DNA from 4 places in the Sphingomonas rustica genome. Region 1 is predicted to be linked to each of the others. Evidence: predicted binding sites of a transcription regulator. Region 1 holds the regulator's gene; each other region holds the start of a gene.
What was found. Region 1 encodes LexA, which represses DNA repair genes until DNA is damaged. Its sites were predicted from a motif close to GTTCCNCNCTTGTTCT; they were not measured.
Positions count from the first base shown of each region.

Region 2: a site for LexA is predicted at 1,600-1,615, ahead of TPR58_RS02550 (ImuA family protein). Genes of this name have one in related genera too.
Region 3: a site for LexA is predicted at 1,770-1,785, ahead of TPR58_RS09025 (ImuA family protein). Genes of this name have one in related genera too.
Region 4: a site for LexA is predicted at 1,824-1,839, ahead of uvrA (excinuclease ABC subunit UvrA). Genes of this name have one in related genera too.

Region 1 covers NZ_JBDIZK010000005.1:135,829-140,040, reverse strand. The annotation lists gene TPR58_RS10000 (ComEC/Rec2 family competence protein) at 1-51, shown strand, start outside; gene TPR58_RS09995 (2OG-Fe(II) oxygenase) at 116-754, shown strand; gene TPR58_RS09990 (2OG-Fe(II) oxygenase) at 751-1,425, shown strand; gene lexA (transcriptional repressor LexA) at 1,419-2,102, opposite strand; gene TPR58_RS09980 (molybdopterin molybdotransferase MoeA) at 2,162-3,346, opposite strand; gene TPR58_RS09975 (RiPP maturation radical SAM C-methyltransferase) at 3,374-4,212, opposite strand, start outside.
Region 2 covers NZ_JBDIZK010000001.1:615,264-619,475, reverse strand. The annotation lists gene TPR58_RS02555 (TonB-dependent receptor) at 1-1,391, opposite strand, end outside; gene TPR58_RS02550 (ImuA family protein) at 1,646-2,377, shown strand; gene TPR58_RS02545 (Y-family DNA polymerase) at 2,298-3,842, shown strand; gene TPR58_RS02540 (hypothetical protein) at 3,857-4,212, shown strand, end outside.
Region 3 covers NZ_JBDIZK010000004.1:271,092-275,303, forward strand. The annotation lists gene TPR58_RS09020 (M3 family metallopeptidase) at 1-1,676, opposite strand, end outside; gene TPR58_RS09025 (ImuA family protein) at 1,824-2,576, shown strand; gene TPR58_RS09030 (Y-family DNA polymerase) at 2,494-4,212, shown strand, end outside.
Region 4 covers NZ_JBDIZK010000012.1:175,151-179,362, reverse strand. The annotation lists gene TPR58_RS18885 (YcxB family protein) at 1-49, opposite strand, end outside; gene TPR58_RS18880 (hypothetical protein) at 106-1,623, opposite strand; gene uvrA (excinuclease ABC subunit UvrA) at 1,847-4,212, shown strand, end outside.

The DNA of each region.
Region 1 (4,212 bases):
CCCCGGGTGATGCCGCCACGACAGCGGACACCCCGTCGGAGAGGCGATTGATGCGTGCGTTAGCTGTTGAGCCGTCGATGCGATCGGCTGTCGCGGTTTTGGCGGCGGCGGGGCGATGACCAACCCGCTCGACCGCGTCCCGCCGCACCTCGTCATTTCCGACTTTCTCCCGGCCGCAGACCATGTTGCGCTGATCGACTGGACGCTGGCGAACCAGGCGCGGTTCGAGCCGTCCGGGCTGGGGCGGGAGCGGGCGCTCGACACCGGCTTCCGCAATTCACTGAGCCTCAGAGGCGAAGGCCCCCGGCCCTGGGTGGCGCCGCTGACGGCGACCATGATGCCGTTGGTGCCGGGCTGGTGCGCGGCGCTTGGCATTGCGCCCTTCACGCTCGACCAGCTCGAGTTCGACATGGTCGCCTATAATGACGGCGCCTTCTACCGCCGCCATGTCGACACCGGCGTGGGCGGCGGGCGAACCCCCCGGCCCGGGTCCGCAGCCTTTCGGATGATCACCGCCGTCTATTATTTTCACCGCGAGCCGAAGCGATTCCAGGGCGGTGCCCTGCGTCTCCACTCGCTGGCGCATGACATTTCCTATGGCGACGTGCCGCCGACCCAGAACAGCCTGGCGGTCTTTCCTGCCTGGGCCCGGCATGAAGTCATGCCGGTCGCCTGTCCGTCTCGCGACTTTGCCGACTCGCGCTTCGCGATCAATTGCTGGGTGCGCCGGACGCCGCCGGCGGCGGTCGCATGAACCTGCTTCAGCGTCCGCCCATCCACGCCCGCCGCGACGACGTGCTGCCGCAGGCGGAGCATGCCGCGCTGATCGACTGGGCGCTCGCCAACGAGACGGCGCTGTCGGACTCGAGAGTGGGCAAGGGCCAGGTCAGCGACGATCGCAGGCGCGCGCGCAGCTTCTATGGCAGCGCGGATTGGAAGCGGACCAGCGTCGCGCATATCGACGCGCTGCTGCCCGGCATCCTCGCCGATCTCGGCATGGCGCATTTCCGGCGCGACGGGTTCGAGATCGAGATGGTCGTCTATGGCGATGGCGGTCATATCCGGCCGCATCACGACACCGCCACCGGGCTCAGCCGACATCCGCACGACCGGGTGGTGACGATCGTCTATCATTTCCACCGCGAGCCGCAGGGTTATTCGGGCGGTACGCTGAGGTTGCTGGCGAAGATGCCCGGCGCCGACGGCAAGCGCGCCTGTGTCGACCTGGAGCCGCGTCAGAACGGATTGATCGCCTTTCCCAGCCTGGCGATCCACGAAGTGCTGCCGGTCAGCGTGCCCTCAGGCCGTTTCGAGGACTCGCGCTTCGGAATCAATTTCTGGGCGCAGCGTCATTATCGCGCCGCGGCGGGGGCGGACGCTGTCGCCGCCGACCCGATCCGGGCTGGCGGCGAACAGGATCAATAGCGGCGCAGCAATCCGGCGAGCTTGCCCTGGATCCGCACCTGGCCGGGCGCATAACGCTGCGGCGAATAATCGCGGTTGGCGGGGTCGAGCCGGACCATCGATCCTTCCTTGCGGAAGAATTTCAGCGTCGCCTCGGCTTCGTCGATCAGCGCGACGACGATCTCGCCGTCCCGCGCACTCTCGGTCTTGCGGATCAGCGCATAGTCGCCGTCCAGAATACCGGCCTCGACCATCGAGTCACCCGCAACCTCAAGCGCATAATGCTCGCCAGCACCCAGCAGTGCGGCAGGAACCGGAAGCATCGACGATCCTTCCAGCGCCTCGATCGGGGTACCGGCGGCGATCCGGCCGTGCAGCGGAATTTCGAGGACGTCATTGGCCGGTTCGCGAACCCGCGGGGCCAGGGCGACGACATTGTCCTCGACCGGCGCCTTGGCGGCGGGCGCAGACCTGGTTTCGCCACGCTCCGGCATCTTGATGACTTCCAGCGCGCGGGCGCGATTGGCGAGGCGACGGATGAAACCGCGCTCCTCCAGGGCCGAGATCAGGCGATGGACACCGGACTTGGACTTGAGGTCGAGCGCTTCCTTCATTTCCTCGAACGACGGCGAGACGCCGGTGTCGTTTAGACGGTCGTTGATGAAGCAGATCAGCTCGTGCTGCTTGCGGGTGAGCATGCCCCGGGTCCTCTCGTTGGAACAGACTGGGAACGTTTACGCAATGTTCCGGAAGCGTGTCAAGCGATATCGAGGATCGCCACCGGCGCGCCTCGCTCGACCGCGGGCGCATGCGGGTCGCGCAGGATCAGGCAGTCGGCGCGGGCGAGGGTGCGCAGCATCGAACTGTCCTGGATGGTCGAGGCGAAGGCGCGCCCGTCAACCAGCGTCCCGCGCAGATAGTCGGTGCGATGGTCGTTGGCCGACAGCGCCTCTCCGGCAGTCACGATCCGCGGCTCCGGGAAGGGGCGAGCGGCGCCCGACAGATGCGCGACCAGCGGGCGAACGAACAGCTGCGTCGTGACGAAGGCGGAGACCGGATTGCCGGGCAGCCCGAGCAGCACCGCCTTGCCCAGGCGACCCGCCATCATCGGCTTGCCCGGCCGCAGCGCGATGCGCCAGAAATCGATCGTCGCCCCCGCCGCCTCCAGTGCCGGCCGCACCAGGTCGTGATCGCCCACCGATGCGCCGCCGGTGGTGACCAGCAGGTCGGCATCGACCGACCGGAATGCCGCCTCCAGTATCTCGGCGCGGTCGGGCAGGATGCCGAGATCGATCAGTTCGACCGGCAGGCCGGCAAGCTGCGCCGCGAGCATCAGCCGGTTGGTCTCGGGCAGCTGGCCGGGTGCCAGCGGGGTGCCCGGTTCGACCAGTTCGTCGCCGGTCGCGGCGTAGGCGACGCGAACCCTACGCCGCACCGGAAGCGTCGCATGTCCCGCCACGCCGGCCAGCGCCAGCCGCTGCGGCGTCAGCCGCGCGCCGGCGGCGATCAGCATGTCGCCCTCGGCGAAATCCAGTCCGCGCCGCCGGACGTTGCGCCCGTGATGCCGCGGCCCTTCGCCCGCCAGATGCAGCACCGCGCCGTCGCGCCGTGCCTCTTCCTGGACCATCACCGTGTCGCTGCCCGCGGGCAGCGGGGCGCCGGTGAAGATGCGGACCGCCTGTCCCGCCCCGACGGCCTGGTCGAACCCGTGCCCCGCCGCACTCTCGCCCGTCACCTGCCAGGGCCCCGGCATGTCGTCGAAGCGGATGGCATAGCCGTCCATTGCCGACAGGTCGGCGTCGGGCTGGGTGCGCAATGCGACGATCTCGGTTGCGGCCCAGCGGCCATGTGCCTGCGCGAGCGGGACGGTCTCGACATCGACCGAGGGGGCGAGGGCGATCAGTCGCTGCTGCGCATCCGCCACGGGGAGAAGGACTGCCATCCGGACAGCCGTGGCACAGATCCCGGATCAGGCGAAGTCGGTTTCCGCGATCGGATCCGCCTTGCGCGCGGTCCAGGCGGGAAGGGGGACTTCATGCTGCCAGCGCGTTTCCTCGGGCAGCGGCAGCGCGACCAGCCGGTCTCCCGCCTCGAAGAACAGTCCGAGCTGATCGAGCCGCTCCAGCGTCTGGCGCCCGTCCTCGCCATGGCCCGCGAACCGCGCCATCAGCCGGTCGCGCGGGATCGGCTCGCGCATCGTCTCCAGCATGGCGGCGGCGAGTCCGCCCAGCCGATAATGGCTCGGCTCGGCGCCGCGGGTATCGACGATCGCGATTCCGTCGCCGTCCTGGCGCCATGACAGGATCACTTCGCGCTGGCGCTGCAGGTCCTTCCAGCGATCCACCATCGCATCGATCCTGCGGTAGAGACGCTGGAGCTCGGGCGAATTCTCGAACGGCCGCTCGAAATAATAGCAATAGCTGGCCAGGTCGAAGCCGCTGCGCGCCAGGAAGGCGGCGCTGAAGATCATCTGATAGTCGGCGGCGGGGTGCGCCGCGGCCAGCCCGAACCGCTCCGGCTGTTCCTGCAGCGGGGCGAAGCGCGTGATTTGGACCGGCAACCGGGTCGAGGGCGGATCGAGGTGGAACAGCCGCGGCAGTGCCGCCAGCATCCGGCGATAGTCCCCCGCTTCGTCGTCGGGAAAGCCGTAGATGAGGTTGTGATGGACCAGCACCCCGGCGCCCTTGCCGAGCAGCAGGGTATGGACGTTCTGCACCGCGGCGACGCCCTTGTGCATCGTCGCCAGCACCTTGTCCGACAGCGATTCGATCCCCGGCTGGACCTCGGTGAACCCGGCCGCGGCAAGTG
Region 2 (4,212 bases), on a different contig from region 1:
TTGAAGTCGAGCCTGAACCGACGATAACCCCCGCCGAGCGCGAGGCGGACATCGCCTCCGGGCAGGCGGACGAGCGGACCTTCCGCGCTCGCCTCGAAGTTGGTGAGGCGATTGTCATAGGCCGAGCGCCCGACCTGCACGACGCCACCGACGTAGCGTCGCGCCGTGCTGACGGTATTGCTCTCCCCGCTCGTCATCTCAAACGTCGCTTCCCAGCCGCCACCTGGCCGCAGATGCAGCGACGGGGTAACCGCATAGGAGCGCACGACCGGCAGACTGAGCTGCCCGAAAATCGTGACGGGTGCCGTCGCCGAGAATGCGTTGCCCTTGCGCGATCGCCGGTCTGCGAACTGGGCGTCCACCTCGAACGACGCCCAGCTTGCCAGATCCTGGTGGCCGGTGAGCACGCCGCTCACCTGCCGACTTCCGGTCGCGATCATTTGTGTGGGGTGAAGCCTGCGCGAATAGGATCTGTCATCGGCATAGATCGGCGTGGCCCTGTTATAGTCGATCGCCACCATGAAGCCGCCGTCAGCCCAGCGCTGGCCACCGACGCCCCAATATTGCTGCTGTGCGTTGCCGCCCTGGGTGGAGGTGCCAACACGTGCACTGGTGGACAGCCCATCGAAGTCGCGCCGGAGGATGATGTTGGCGACCCCGCCGACGGCGTCAGAGCCGTAGAGTGCTGATGCCCCATCCGCGATTACCTCGATGCGGTCGAGTGCGGCGATGGGAATGGTCGAGATGTCGACGCCCTGGTTGACTGCGTCGTAAGGAAGGCGGTGACCATTGATGAGCGTCAACGTCGCGTCCGAGCCCAGCCCGCGAAGGTTGAGCGTCGTGGAGTTGTTGAGATTATTATATCCGCCCTGGTCACCGCCCCCCGCGACTCCGGGGTTCTGCCCTCCGGTAAAATTCTGCGGAATGATCCGCGCAACGTTTGCCATATCCGGGAGTCCCTGCTCCTCGATGCCCCGCCTTGTCATCACGATCAGGGGCGAGGGGCTGCCCGCACCACGAATGCGAGTGCCCGTCACGGTTATGGTGGTGGTCGCCTCCGCGGTCGCGGCGGGCCGGGCCCGTACGACCAGCGCTCCAGCTTCCACCTCGACGACCAGTCCGCTGCCGGCGATCGCCAGCCGCACTGCCTGTTCCACCGTGAAGTTGCCCCGCACCGCAGGCGAGCGCATGCCGCGCACGTCATCATCTGCGAAAAGGATTTCGCGGCCGCCCTGGCGGGCCAAGACACGGAGTGTTGCAGCCAAGTCCTGCGCCGGCACCGCGAACGCAATCGGCGCTTCCTGCGCCTGGGCCGGCTGGGTGACCATGCCGGCTGGGAAAGCGCTGGCGGCCAGCAGCGCGGCGCACAGCGCTTTTTTCGAGATCGTCATCCTACCCTCCCATCGCCGGTTGCTCCGGCCTCGAGAGGGTTGACGCGGCACATCGCGAACTACGGGGCGTCGTGCAAAAATAATTCTTACGCAAGCGGTGTGGCCCGACATCCGCGGATTTCTGGCCTTGCGGTGGTTTGGCTGCTCGACCCGAAGGTCGCACCCCCTTGCGGGAGGCAGCGGGCATCTTGACGACGCGATGTATCACGGAACAAAAGACGAACGAATCATAGTGCTCCCGAGTATTCGACCCCATGAGGCCGCCTGGTGCCATTGCTGACCTGCGTTCCCGCATTGCCGCCATCGAGGGGGTCGGACGAGCGCGTGAGGCTGTGCCATTCGGTATCCCGGCGATCGACCGGTGGCTGCCGGGCGGCGGCTTGGTGGCGGGCGCGCTGCATGAGGTTATGGGCAGCTCCGAGCTTTGCGATGACGCGGCGGCCACGGTTTTTCTCGCCGGTATCCTCGCGCGGATCGACGGGCCGGTATTCTGGTGCCTCAGGTGGCGCGACCTGTTCGCCCCGGCACTGGACCTGGCGGGGCTGCACCCCGATCGGGTGATTCATGTCGAGGCAGGGAGCGACACCAATGTCCTGCTCGCAATGGAGGAATGCCTGCGCCACCCGGGCCTGGCCGGGGTCGTCGGCGAAGTCGCCAAGCTGTCGACCACCGCCTCGAAGCGGCTCCAGCTCGCAGCCGAGGCCTCGGGCAGCACCGCTTTCGTGTTTCGTCGTGCGGCGCGCATCGGGGATCAGACGGAAGGGACTGCTGCTGTCACCCGCTGGCGTGTGCTGGCCGCCCCCAGCAAGCCACTCGGCATCCCAAGCCTGGGCCGTCCGCGCTGGGAGGTACAGCTCGAGCGTAATCGTGGCGGCGTCCCAAAATCCTGGATCGTGGAGGCCTGTGATGCGCAGGGTCGTCTCGCTCTTCCTTCCCAGCTGGCCGACCGACCGGCTGCGACGGAGGGGCGGCGCTTCGCGAGCTGAGGATGTTCCGGCTCCCGACCAGCCGCTCGTTACCGCTCGTCCGGATCATGGCCGCAAGATCCTGGCTGCGGTGAATGGGCCGGCGCGCGCACTCGGACTTGTCCCCGGCATGACCCTCACCAAGGCGCGCAGTCTCGCGCCGAGGCTGACCGTGGTCGACGCCGATCCCGAGGCTGATCTCGCCGCGCTCAGGCGTCTCGCTCTTTGGTGTGGTCGCTATTCGCCGTTCGTCGCACCCGATCCGCCGAGCGGTGTCTGGATCGACGTGACCGGTTGTGCGCAGCTGTTCGGCAGCGAGCCGGCGCTGCTCAAGGACCTGCATCGTCGCATTGCCCGCGCCGGCTACGCCCTCCAGATCGCGGCTGCCGACACGCCGGGCTGTGCGCATGCAGTCGCGCGGCACGTCCCTGCAGGCCGGCCGGTCACGATTCAATCCGGCGATCAGCGCAAGGCGATGGCGTTGCTGCCCATCGCAGCGCTCCGGCTCGAACCCGAGACCGTCGAAGGGCTAAGGAAACTGGGCTTCGAGCGGATCGAGCAGCTGATCGAGACGCCGCGCGGGCCGCTTGCGCGCCGCTTCGGGCGCCTCCTCCACCAGCGTCTCGACCAGGCACTGGGCTATGCGCCCGAGGCGATCGAGCCGCTGCTCCCGCCTCGCGCCCCGCATTGCCGGCGCGACCTGGTCGAGCCGATCGCGACACCAGAGGCTTTCGCCATGGTTATACGCGACTTGGTTGCCGACCTCGGTGCGCAGCTGGTGCAATTGGGTCATGGTGCGCGCCGGCTGGATTGCTATTTCCACCGCGTCGACGGCCAGGCGCGAGCGATCCGCATCGGCACGGCGACGCCCAGCCGCGACACCGCGCACCTTGCCAAGCTTCTGATCGCCCGGATCGAGCAGGTCGAGCCGGGTCTTGGCGTGGAGGGGATGACCCTCATCGCGCCGCTCACCGAACCGCTCGCCTCCAGCCAGAATGACCTCGCCCGGGCCGGCGAACGCAAACCAGATCTGGGCGGATTGATCGACGCGCTCGCCAACCGGTTCGGGCAGGCCAGCCTGCACCGCGCCGCACCGCGACCCGGTATGCCGGAGCGTTCAGTGGCAATGGTGCCGGCGCTGACTCAGGCCATCCGCCGCCGCTGGGCTGACGATCTCCCGCGCCCTGGTCGCCTCCTTGACCCGCCACAGGAGATCCAAGTGACCGCGATGCTCCCCGATCATCCGCCCGCGATGTTCGTGTGGCGCCGCAAACGCTTTCGCGTGACCCAGGCGGATGGACCCGAGCGCCTGCACGGCGAATGGTGGCGCGAGGCCGGACACGAGGCGCGCACGCCCTATGCGGTACGCGACTATTTCCAGGTCGAGGTGGAGGGCGGGGGGCGATACTGGCTGTTTCGCCTGGGTGACGGCGAGCGCAGTGCCAGCGGGCGGATGCGATGGTTCATCCACGGAGCCTTTGCCTAAGCAGGAAACTCGCGATGGCCACTCCAGTAAGTTCCTGTTATGTTCCATTTCCGCGATTCGGAGAACCTGCGATGTCCATCACTCTAACCCCCTCCGCAGACGCCGCAATCCTGCGGGTCACCGGTGAGATCGAATCCAGGCTCACGATACCTGCCGACCCTTCGTTCGAATTCGGGGGCGAAAGCTACCTGCATGCCTATTATATCGCGCTTTCGGACGGGTCGCTGATCAAGGCGGTGCGCGACCATGACCCGGACTGGGAAGTGATCATCGAGGGGGCCGCAACGATCGAACCCGGTCCCGACGGCAAGACGCTCATCGTCCATTGGGGGATTGAGTGGATTACGCTCGCAACCAACTGCAACGCCAG
Region 3 (4,212 bases), on a different contig from region 1:
TCGCGCGTCTTGTAGTGCCGGGCATAATTGTCGAGCACGTCGCGAGTCAGGAGCCAGTTCTCGTTCACCTGGCTGGGATATTCGACGAAGTCGCGCGGCGTCCCCGCCAGCCCCGGATAGGTGACGTTCTGGAGCAGGCTGTGGATCGCATGGCCGAATTCGTGGAACAGCGTGGTCGCATCGTCCAGGCTGATCAGCGTCGGCTCGCCATTGCCACCCTTGGTGAAATTATTGTTGTTCGACGCCAGCACGTTGCGGTGCCCACCCAGTTCCTGCTGGCCGCGATAGCGCGTCGCCCAGGCGCCCGAACGCTTGCCCGAGCGCGCATAATTGTCGACGTAGAAGATCCCGACATTCTTGCCGGTGACCTTGTTCGTGACCTCGAAGGTGCGGACCTCGGGATCGAACACCGGCACGTCCTTCACTTCCTTGAAGTCCAGGTCGTACAGCCTGCCGCAGGCGTAGAAGGCGCCCATCAGGATGTTGTTCAGCTCGAGATAGGGTTTGATCTCGCTCTCATCGAGGTCGTACTTCGCCTTGCGGACCTTCTCGGCATAGAAGCGATAGTCCCAGGGCTCGATCGTGATCTTCGCGCCTTCCTTGTCGGCAAGCGCCTGCATGTCGGCGACTTCCTCGGCCACGCGGGCGCGTGCCGCCGGCCAGACCGACATCATCAGCTTCATCGCATTGGCCGGCGTTTCCGCCATCGTGTCGTCCATGCGGAAATTCGCATGGTTCTTGAATCCCAGCAGTACCGCGCGCTGCTGACGCAGCTTCAGGATTTCGGCGATGATCGCCTTGGTATCGTTGGCGTCGCCATTGTCGCCGCGCATCACGAAGGCGCGCCAGGTCTTTTCGCGCAGCGCGCGGTTGGTCGAGTTCATCAGCAGCGGCTGGACCGATGAGCGGGTGTTCACCACCGCCCATTTTCCCGGCAGTTTGCGCGCTTCCGCCGCCGCCTTGAGCGACGCCTTGAAGCTGTCGGGCAGTCCGGCCAGCTCGGCCTCGCTGTCGACGACGATCCAGGTCTCCTCGTCCGCCAGCACCTTGCGGCTGAACTCGGCAAAGGCCGAGGCGAGCGCCTGGTTGATCGTCGAGACCTCGGCCCGCTGGGCATCGGACAACAGCGCGCCGCGGCGCACGAAGCCGCGATAGCTGCGCTCGAGCAGGCGGGTCTGCTGGGCGTTCAGCCCCTGCGAGGCGCGCGTGTCATAGGCGGCCTTCACCCGGGCGAACAGCTTGGGGTCGAGATAGAGCTCGTCATAAAAGGCGGCCATTTTCGGGCTCCACACCCGGGCAATGTCCTGAACCTCCTTGGTCGCCAGGTTGCTGGTATAGACGCCCCAGGCAGCCTGGACCCGATCCATCGTCTCGCCGGCCAGTTCCATCGGCTCGATGGCCGTCTTGAAGCCGGGCTTCGTTTTCGCGTCGCGGATCGCGAGCATCTCGCGACGCAGATCGGCCATCGCCGCCTCGAACGCGGGCGGGAACATCGCCGGGGTGAACCGGTCCCAGGGCGGGGTGCCGCCATAATTGCCCGGCCAGGGCTTGAGCAGCGGGGACGGGTCGACCGTTGCGGCGGTCTGGGCAAGTGCGGAAATCGCGCCGCCGACCTGCGAGGCGATCAGTGTGGTAGCGGAGGCGAGCAACGCCTGGCGCCGGGTCATTCGGGACATGAAAACTCCGATGATAGGAATAACAGCAACTTAGCCGGTGCCGTGTGAATGGCAACTGCACAGCCTCGAGCGGACTTGACTCCGGCACCATCTGGAACAGAATAGGAACATTGAAAGTACCGAGTCGCAACCGAGTCGTTAGAGAGCATGGCCGACCCTGCCGTCCTGAAGCAATTGCGCGAGACGCTGCAAGGTCTGGAAACCAAGGGTTTTCGGCGTCGACCGGTGCTGCCCATGGGAATCCATGCCATCGATACGCGCCTGGCCAATGGCGGGTTCCGGCTCGACGCGCTCCACGAAATCGCTGCAGGCACGGCCGATCTGGCGGATGATTGCGCCGCCACCCTCTTCATGGCCGGGATCGCCGCACGTGCCTGGGGACCGGTGCTGTGGGTGGTGCGCCGCCACGACCTGTTCGCGCCGGGCGTGTCGCAGTCGGGCCTGTCCGCCGGCCGCCTGATCTATGCCGAAGCCGCCGACGATGCCGAAATGCTGGCGATCATGGAGGAAGGGCTGCGCCATCGCGGCCTGGGCGCGGTGATCGGCGAGGCAAAGCGGGCCGACATGACCGCGACCCGCCGCCTCCAGCTTGCCGCCGAGGGCGGCCGCACCATCGCGCTGCTGATGATGCGGCATATCCGCGAGACGTCCGATCCGCTGCGCCTTCCCTCGGCCGCGATCACGCGCTGGCGGGTGACCTCGGCACCCTCGACGCCCCTGCCGGGAACGGTGCCCGGGGTCGGGCGGGCGCGGTGGATGCTCGATCTCGTCCGCCAGAAGGGCGGCGAGCCCTTTTCCCAGCTTGTGGAGGCCTGCGATGAAACGGGTCGCTGCGCTCTACCTGCCGCACTGGTCGATCGATCGGTTGCGCCGGGCCGAGCGAACCTCCGCGCCGCCTGAGGCACAGCGCATCCCCGCATCGCTCGATGCGATGCGCGACGCCGTCGCCGCCGAACAGGACCATGCCTGTTCGGTGCCGCGCGGTGGCGGCTGGCGTCCCGGCGCGCGCTGGGCCCGCGAGGATGACGGGGTCCATGCCCGCGTCGCCGCGCTTCCCGACACGCGCCGCCCGGCCAAGCACGAGATCGGGCGGCGCGACGAGGCCGCGGGCCATCCGTTTCGCGCCATGCCCCCCGACGAGGGCGGTTCCGGCAACGTGCTCCCGCATGTCCGCGCCACCGGCGCGGGCGCTGCACCGCTGGTCACCGCGCTCCGGGCCGAGAATCGCAACCTGATCGGTGCCGCCTGTCCGCTGGCGCTGTCGATCGGCCTGGCGCCCGGCATGGCGATCACCCAGGCACGGGTGCTGGTGCCCGGCCTCGACATCCGCCCGGCCGATCCCGAGGGCGACCGGGCCGAACTGCACCGCCTGGCCATCGCCCTGGCGCGGCATTTCTCGCCGATCGTCGCCATCGCCGACGACGAGACGCTGGCGATCGAGGTCAGCGGGACCGATCATCTGTTCGGCGGAGAGGCGATGATGGCGAAGCGGATCATCCGCCTGCTTGCCCGGCTGGGTTACGTCGCGCGGATCGCGGTGGCCGATACGCTGGGCGCGGCACATGCCCTGTCACGCCAGGCCCGACCGGTGACGATCTGTCCGGTCGGTCGCCATGCCGAGGCGATCGCCGCCCTGCCCGTCCGTGCGCTGCGGATCGACGCGCGCGACAACGAACTGCTCAAGCGACTGGGCATCGACCGGATCGGGGAGCTTGCCGAAATTCCGCGGGCGCCACTGGTCAAACGATTCGGCAAGCAGATCGCGATCCGCATCCACCAAGCACTGGGCGCCTTGCCCGAACCGCTGAATCCGGTGGTGCCGCCGCAACCGATCGCCGCCACGCGCCGCTTTGCCGAACCGATCGCGACCCCCGAGGCGATCGAACACTGGCTCGGGCTGCTGGTGCCGCGCATCGTCGCCGCGCTGGCCGAACGCGGGCTCGGCGCGCTGCGGATCGAGCTGGTCGCCGATCGCGTCGATGGCGTGCCCCAGAATATCCGGATCGGCCTTGCCCGGCCGAGCCGCGACCCGGCGCACCTGTTGCGGCTGCTGCTGCGGCGGATGGAAAGCATCGAGCCCGGGTTCGGCATCGACGCGATGGCCCTGCATGTCCGGCGCGCCGACCTGCTCGGCCCGGAACCGGTGGTCGAACGGCTGGACGAAGACGTGGCGCCCGACCTGGCCCCTCTTGTCGATACGCTCGCCACGCGGATCGGGCTTCAGCGGATGTGGCGGATGCGCCCGATCGAAAGCGACGTGCCCGAACGCAGCATCGCCCGCGCGCCCGTGCTCGATCCGCCCGCCCGCTCGGCTGCGCCGATGAAGGCAGACGATGTCCGCCGGCTGGATCGCAGCCCCGCGCTCGAACCCTGGCACCCGCATTGGCCCAAGCCCGCGCGGCTGCTGCGCCGGCCCGAACGCATCGACCATGTCATGGCCGAGCTTCCCGACCATGCGCCACGCCGATTCACCTGGCGCGGCACCGCCCACAAGATCGTGCGCGCCGACGGCCCCGAACGCGTCCATGGCGAATGG
Region 4 (4,212 bases), on a different contig from region 1:
CACCAGGTATTTCGGCCCCGTCGGAAGCGACCGGCGGTTCGTCGTTCATCGCCCTGTCCCCGGCATCATCGCGAGGCGCGACTTAGCCGGGGTGGTGCGTGCGTGTCACCGATCATCGGACCGGCGGGTGTTACCCTCGACCCGCGCCGGGCGCGGCTGCGGTGCGGCGCGTGGCGGCGGAGGCGGTGCTGCCCGCGGCGGGGCCGGCGGCGGAGGTGATGCCCGGGGCGGCGGCGCCTGATAACGCGGGGGCGCCGGCTGCGCCGACGGGGCCGGGCGCACCGGCGGCTGGTAGCCGGGCCGCGGTGCTGGGTTCATCCCTCCGCGCGGTCGACCAAAGTCCGATCGCGGCACGCGCTCGGGTCCGCCTTCGCTGCCGCGCGGATCGAAACGCGGGCGGGGCGGACGCGGCATTCCGGGCTGCGGCACCGGACGCGGCGACACCGCGGGCGGCGGACCCGACGGATTGTCCGACGGCATCGGCGGCTGTGCGCCCGGCTGACCGGCGGGAAGCGCCGGGCGCGGAGCCGGACGCGGGCCACCCCAGCCCGGTCTTCCGGGACGATCAGGGCGGCCCGGACGATCGGGACGAACCCAGCCATCGGGCCGGCCCGGCTGCGCGGGACCGGCGCCAGGCCCGTCGGGGCGGTCGGGACGATCCGGCCTGTCAGGCCGACCGGGACGGTCCGGCCGGACCCAGCCGGGCGGGCGCACGCCGGTGTCGGCCGGCGGCAGCGCCGGGACCGTTCCCGGCTGCTGGCCATCGGGCGCTCGGGGCGGGATCGGCGGCCGACCGGGGCGGCCCGGCCGTCCCGGCGGGCGCGTAGGCCGGCCGGGGATGGTCGTACCCGGCGGTGGCGGGACGAAACGGCCCGGCGGGGGACCGCGCCAGCCGCCATGCCCCCAGCGCCGGAATCGATCCCAGATTTCGCCGCGGCGGATCCGTTCCTGCCGCCAGCGGTCACGATGGGCGATCGCCCGCGCGTTGCGCCGGAAGTTGCGCCATTGCGGGATCCGCTCGCGCCCATAGGACCAGTCGTCGTTCCACGCCCACAGGCTCGGGCTGAACAGGATCCAGTTGTTCACCTGAACGTCCTGCCATTCGTCTCGCCGTGCCATGTCACGCTTGAGTCGCCGCCCGCGTTCATAGCCGCGCGCGCCGTCGATCAGATAGGGCGCGGCGACGTCGCGCTCCAGCGCCTCGCCATCAGCCCCATAGACGACCGCGATCTGCCCCTCGATGAAGCCGAAGCTCATCTCCGGATCGCGGACCAGGAACGGCGCATCGGACCCGCTCTCGAAATAATAGCTGTGAGGGCCGTCGTCCCGCTGCTCGACCAGCAGCAGCGAGCCGTCCTCGAGCGTCCAGGCCCAGGGCGCACCGTCCGAGACATTGAAGGTCGCGTCGGGCGGCGACTCGCCGATCGCGTCGCTCATCGCCTCGGCACGGTCGATCCATTCATAGGTGTCGAAATTGGCAAGATCGGCCCATGACGGCGCCGCCTGGGGCGCGGGAATGCCGTAATCATAGCCATAGTCGATCGGCGTACATGCCGACAACGCCACCGCCGCCGTCATGGCGCCGAATGCGACGATCAGCCTCTTGCCTCTGCCCTGCACCATCGCCCTCGCCTCTCTCCTGCCCGCTTCACCACAGCTAGGGCCCACGCCGATGAACCGTGACTGAAGATCGATCAGTCGAAATCCTCTGCCCGTCGCCGCCCGGCCGAATTCGCGGACTTGCCCGAATGCCGCATCCCCGGGAAATCACGCAACTGGCGAACGGGGTTCGCCGTTCCTATCTCAAGTCTGGCATTCCATTCAGAACAAAGATAGAACTATCGGCATGGCACTCACCACCATTTCCGTCCGCGGCGCGCGCGAGCACAATCTCAAGGGAGTCGATATCGACATCCCGCGCGACACGCTGACGGTGATCACCGGCCTGTCGGGTTCCGGCAAGTCGTCGCTCGCGTTCGACACGATCTATGCCGAGGGGCAGCGCCGCTATGTCGAGTCGCTGTCGGCCTATGCGCGCCAGTTTCTCGAGCTGATGCAGAAGCCCGATGTCGATCATATCGAGGGCCTGTCCCCCGCGATCTCGATCGAGCAGAAGACGACCTCGCGCAATCCGCGCTCGACGGTCGCGACCGTGACCGAGATCTACGACTATATGCGCCTGCTCTGGGCGCGGGTCGGCATCCCCTATTCGCCGGCGACCGGCCTGCCGATTTCGGCGCAGACCGTCAGCCAGATGGTCGACCGCGTGCTTGCGCTGCCCGAGGGGACGCGGCTGCTGCTGCTGGCGCCGGTCGTGCGCGGCCGCAAGGGCGAGTATCGCAAGGAACTGGCCGAGTGGCAGAAGGCGGGCTTCCAGCGCGTCCGGGTCGATGGCGAAATGTACCTGATCGAGGAAGCGCCGGCACTCGACAAGAAATACAAGCACGACATCGAGGTCGTGGTCGATCGGCTCGTGGTCGGCGGCGATATCGCCACCCGCCTGGCCGAGAGCTTCGAGACCGCGCTGAAGCTGGCCGAGGGGCTGGCCTATGTCGATCTGGTCGATGGCACCGTCGCCGAGACGACCGGATCGAGCGTGCGCGAGGCTCGGCAGGAATTCCAGGTCGAAGGCGCCACCAGCCTGGGATCGATGAAGGGGACCGGGATTCCCGACAACCGCATCGTCTTTTCCGAGAAGTTCGCCTGCCCGGTCAGCGGCTTCACCATTTCCGAGATCGAGCCGCGGCTCTTCTCGTTCAACGCGCCGCAGGGCGCCTGCCCGGCCTGCGACGGCCTGGGCGAGAAACTGGTGTTCGACGAGGATCTGGTCGTCCCCAACCATGAGCTGACGATCAAGAAGGGTGCGATCGTTCCCTGGGCGAAGTCAAACCCGCCCAGCCCCTATTACATGCAGGTGCTCGGCAGCCTGGCGCGCGAATTCGGCTTCAGCCTGGAAACGCCGTGGAAGGACCTTCCCGGCGAGGTGAAGCTGATCCTCCTGCACGGGACCGGCGGCAAGCCGGTCACGCTGACCTTCGTCGACGGCAAGAAGAGCTATGACGTTCGCAAGCCGTTCGAAGGCGTCATCGGCAATCTCAACCGCCGCATGCTCCAGACCGAGAGCGCCTGGATGCGCGAGGAACTGAGCAAATATCAGGCTGCGCATCCCTGCGAGACCTGCCACGGTGCCCGGTTGAAGCCCGAGGCGCTGGCGGTGAAGGTCGCGGGCGAGGACATCAGCCACGCGACCCGCCTGTCGGTGGTCGATGCGCTGGAATGGTTCAAGGCGTTGCCGGCGCATCTGACAGACCAGCAGCGCGAGATCGCGCGCGCGATCCTGAAGGAAATCGACGAGCGGCTCGGCTTCCTCAACAATGTCGGGCTCGACTATCTCAATCTCAGCCGGACCAGCGGTACGCTGTCGGGCGGCGAGAGCCAGCGCATCCGCTTGGCCAGCCAGATCGGCAGCGGCCTGTCCGGTGTGCTCTACGTGCTCGACGAGCCGTCGATCGGGCTGCACCAGCGCGACAACGACATGCTGCTCGCCACGCTGCGGCGGCTGCGCGACCTGGGCAACACCGTGTTGGTGGTGGAGCATGACGAAGATGCGATCCGCACCGCCGATTATGTGATCGACATGGGACCGGGCGCCGGCGTTCATGGCGGCGAAGTGGTCGCGCAGGGTACGCTGGAGCAGGTTCTGGCGACCGAGGGCAGCGTCACCGCCGACTATCTGAACGGCACGCGCGAGGTTCCCCTGCCCGCCAAGCGTCGAAAGGGAACCGGCAAGAAGCTGACGGTCCACAATGCGACCGCCAACAACCTGACCGGCGTGACCGCCAGCATCCCTCTGGGCACCTTCACCTGCATCACCGGCGTGTCGGGATCGGGCAAGTCGAGCTTCACGATCGACACGCTCTATGCCGCCGCGGCGCGGGCGCTGAACGGCGCGCGCATGCTGGCGGGCAAGCATGACAAGATCACCGGGCTCGAGCATCTCGACAAGGTCATCGACATCGACCAGTCGCCGATCGGCCGCACCCCGCGGTCCAATCCGGCGACCTATACCGGCGCCTTCACCGCGATCCGCGACTGGTTCGCCGGACTGCCCGAGGCGCAGGCGCGCGGCTACAAGCCCGGCCGGTTCAGCTTCAACGTCAAGGGCGGCCGGTGCGAGGCGTGCCAGGGCGACGGCGTGCTGAAGATCGAGAT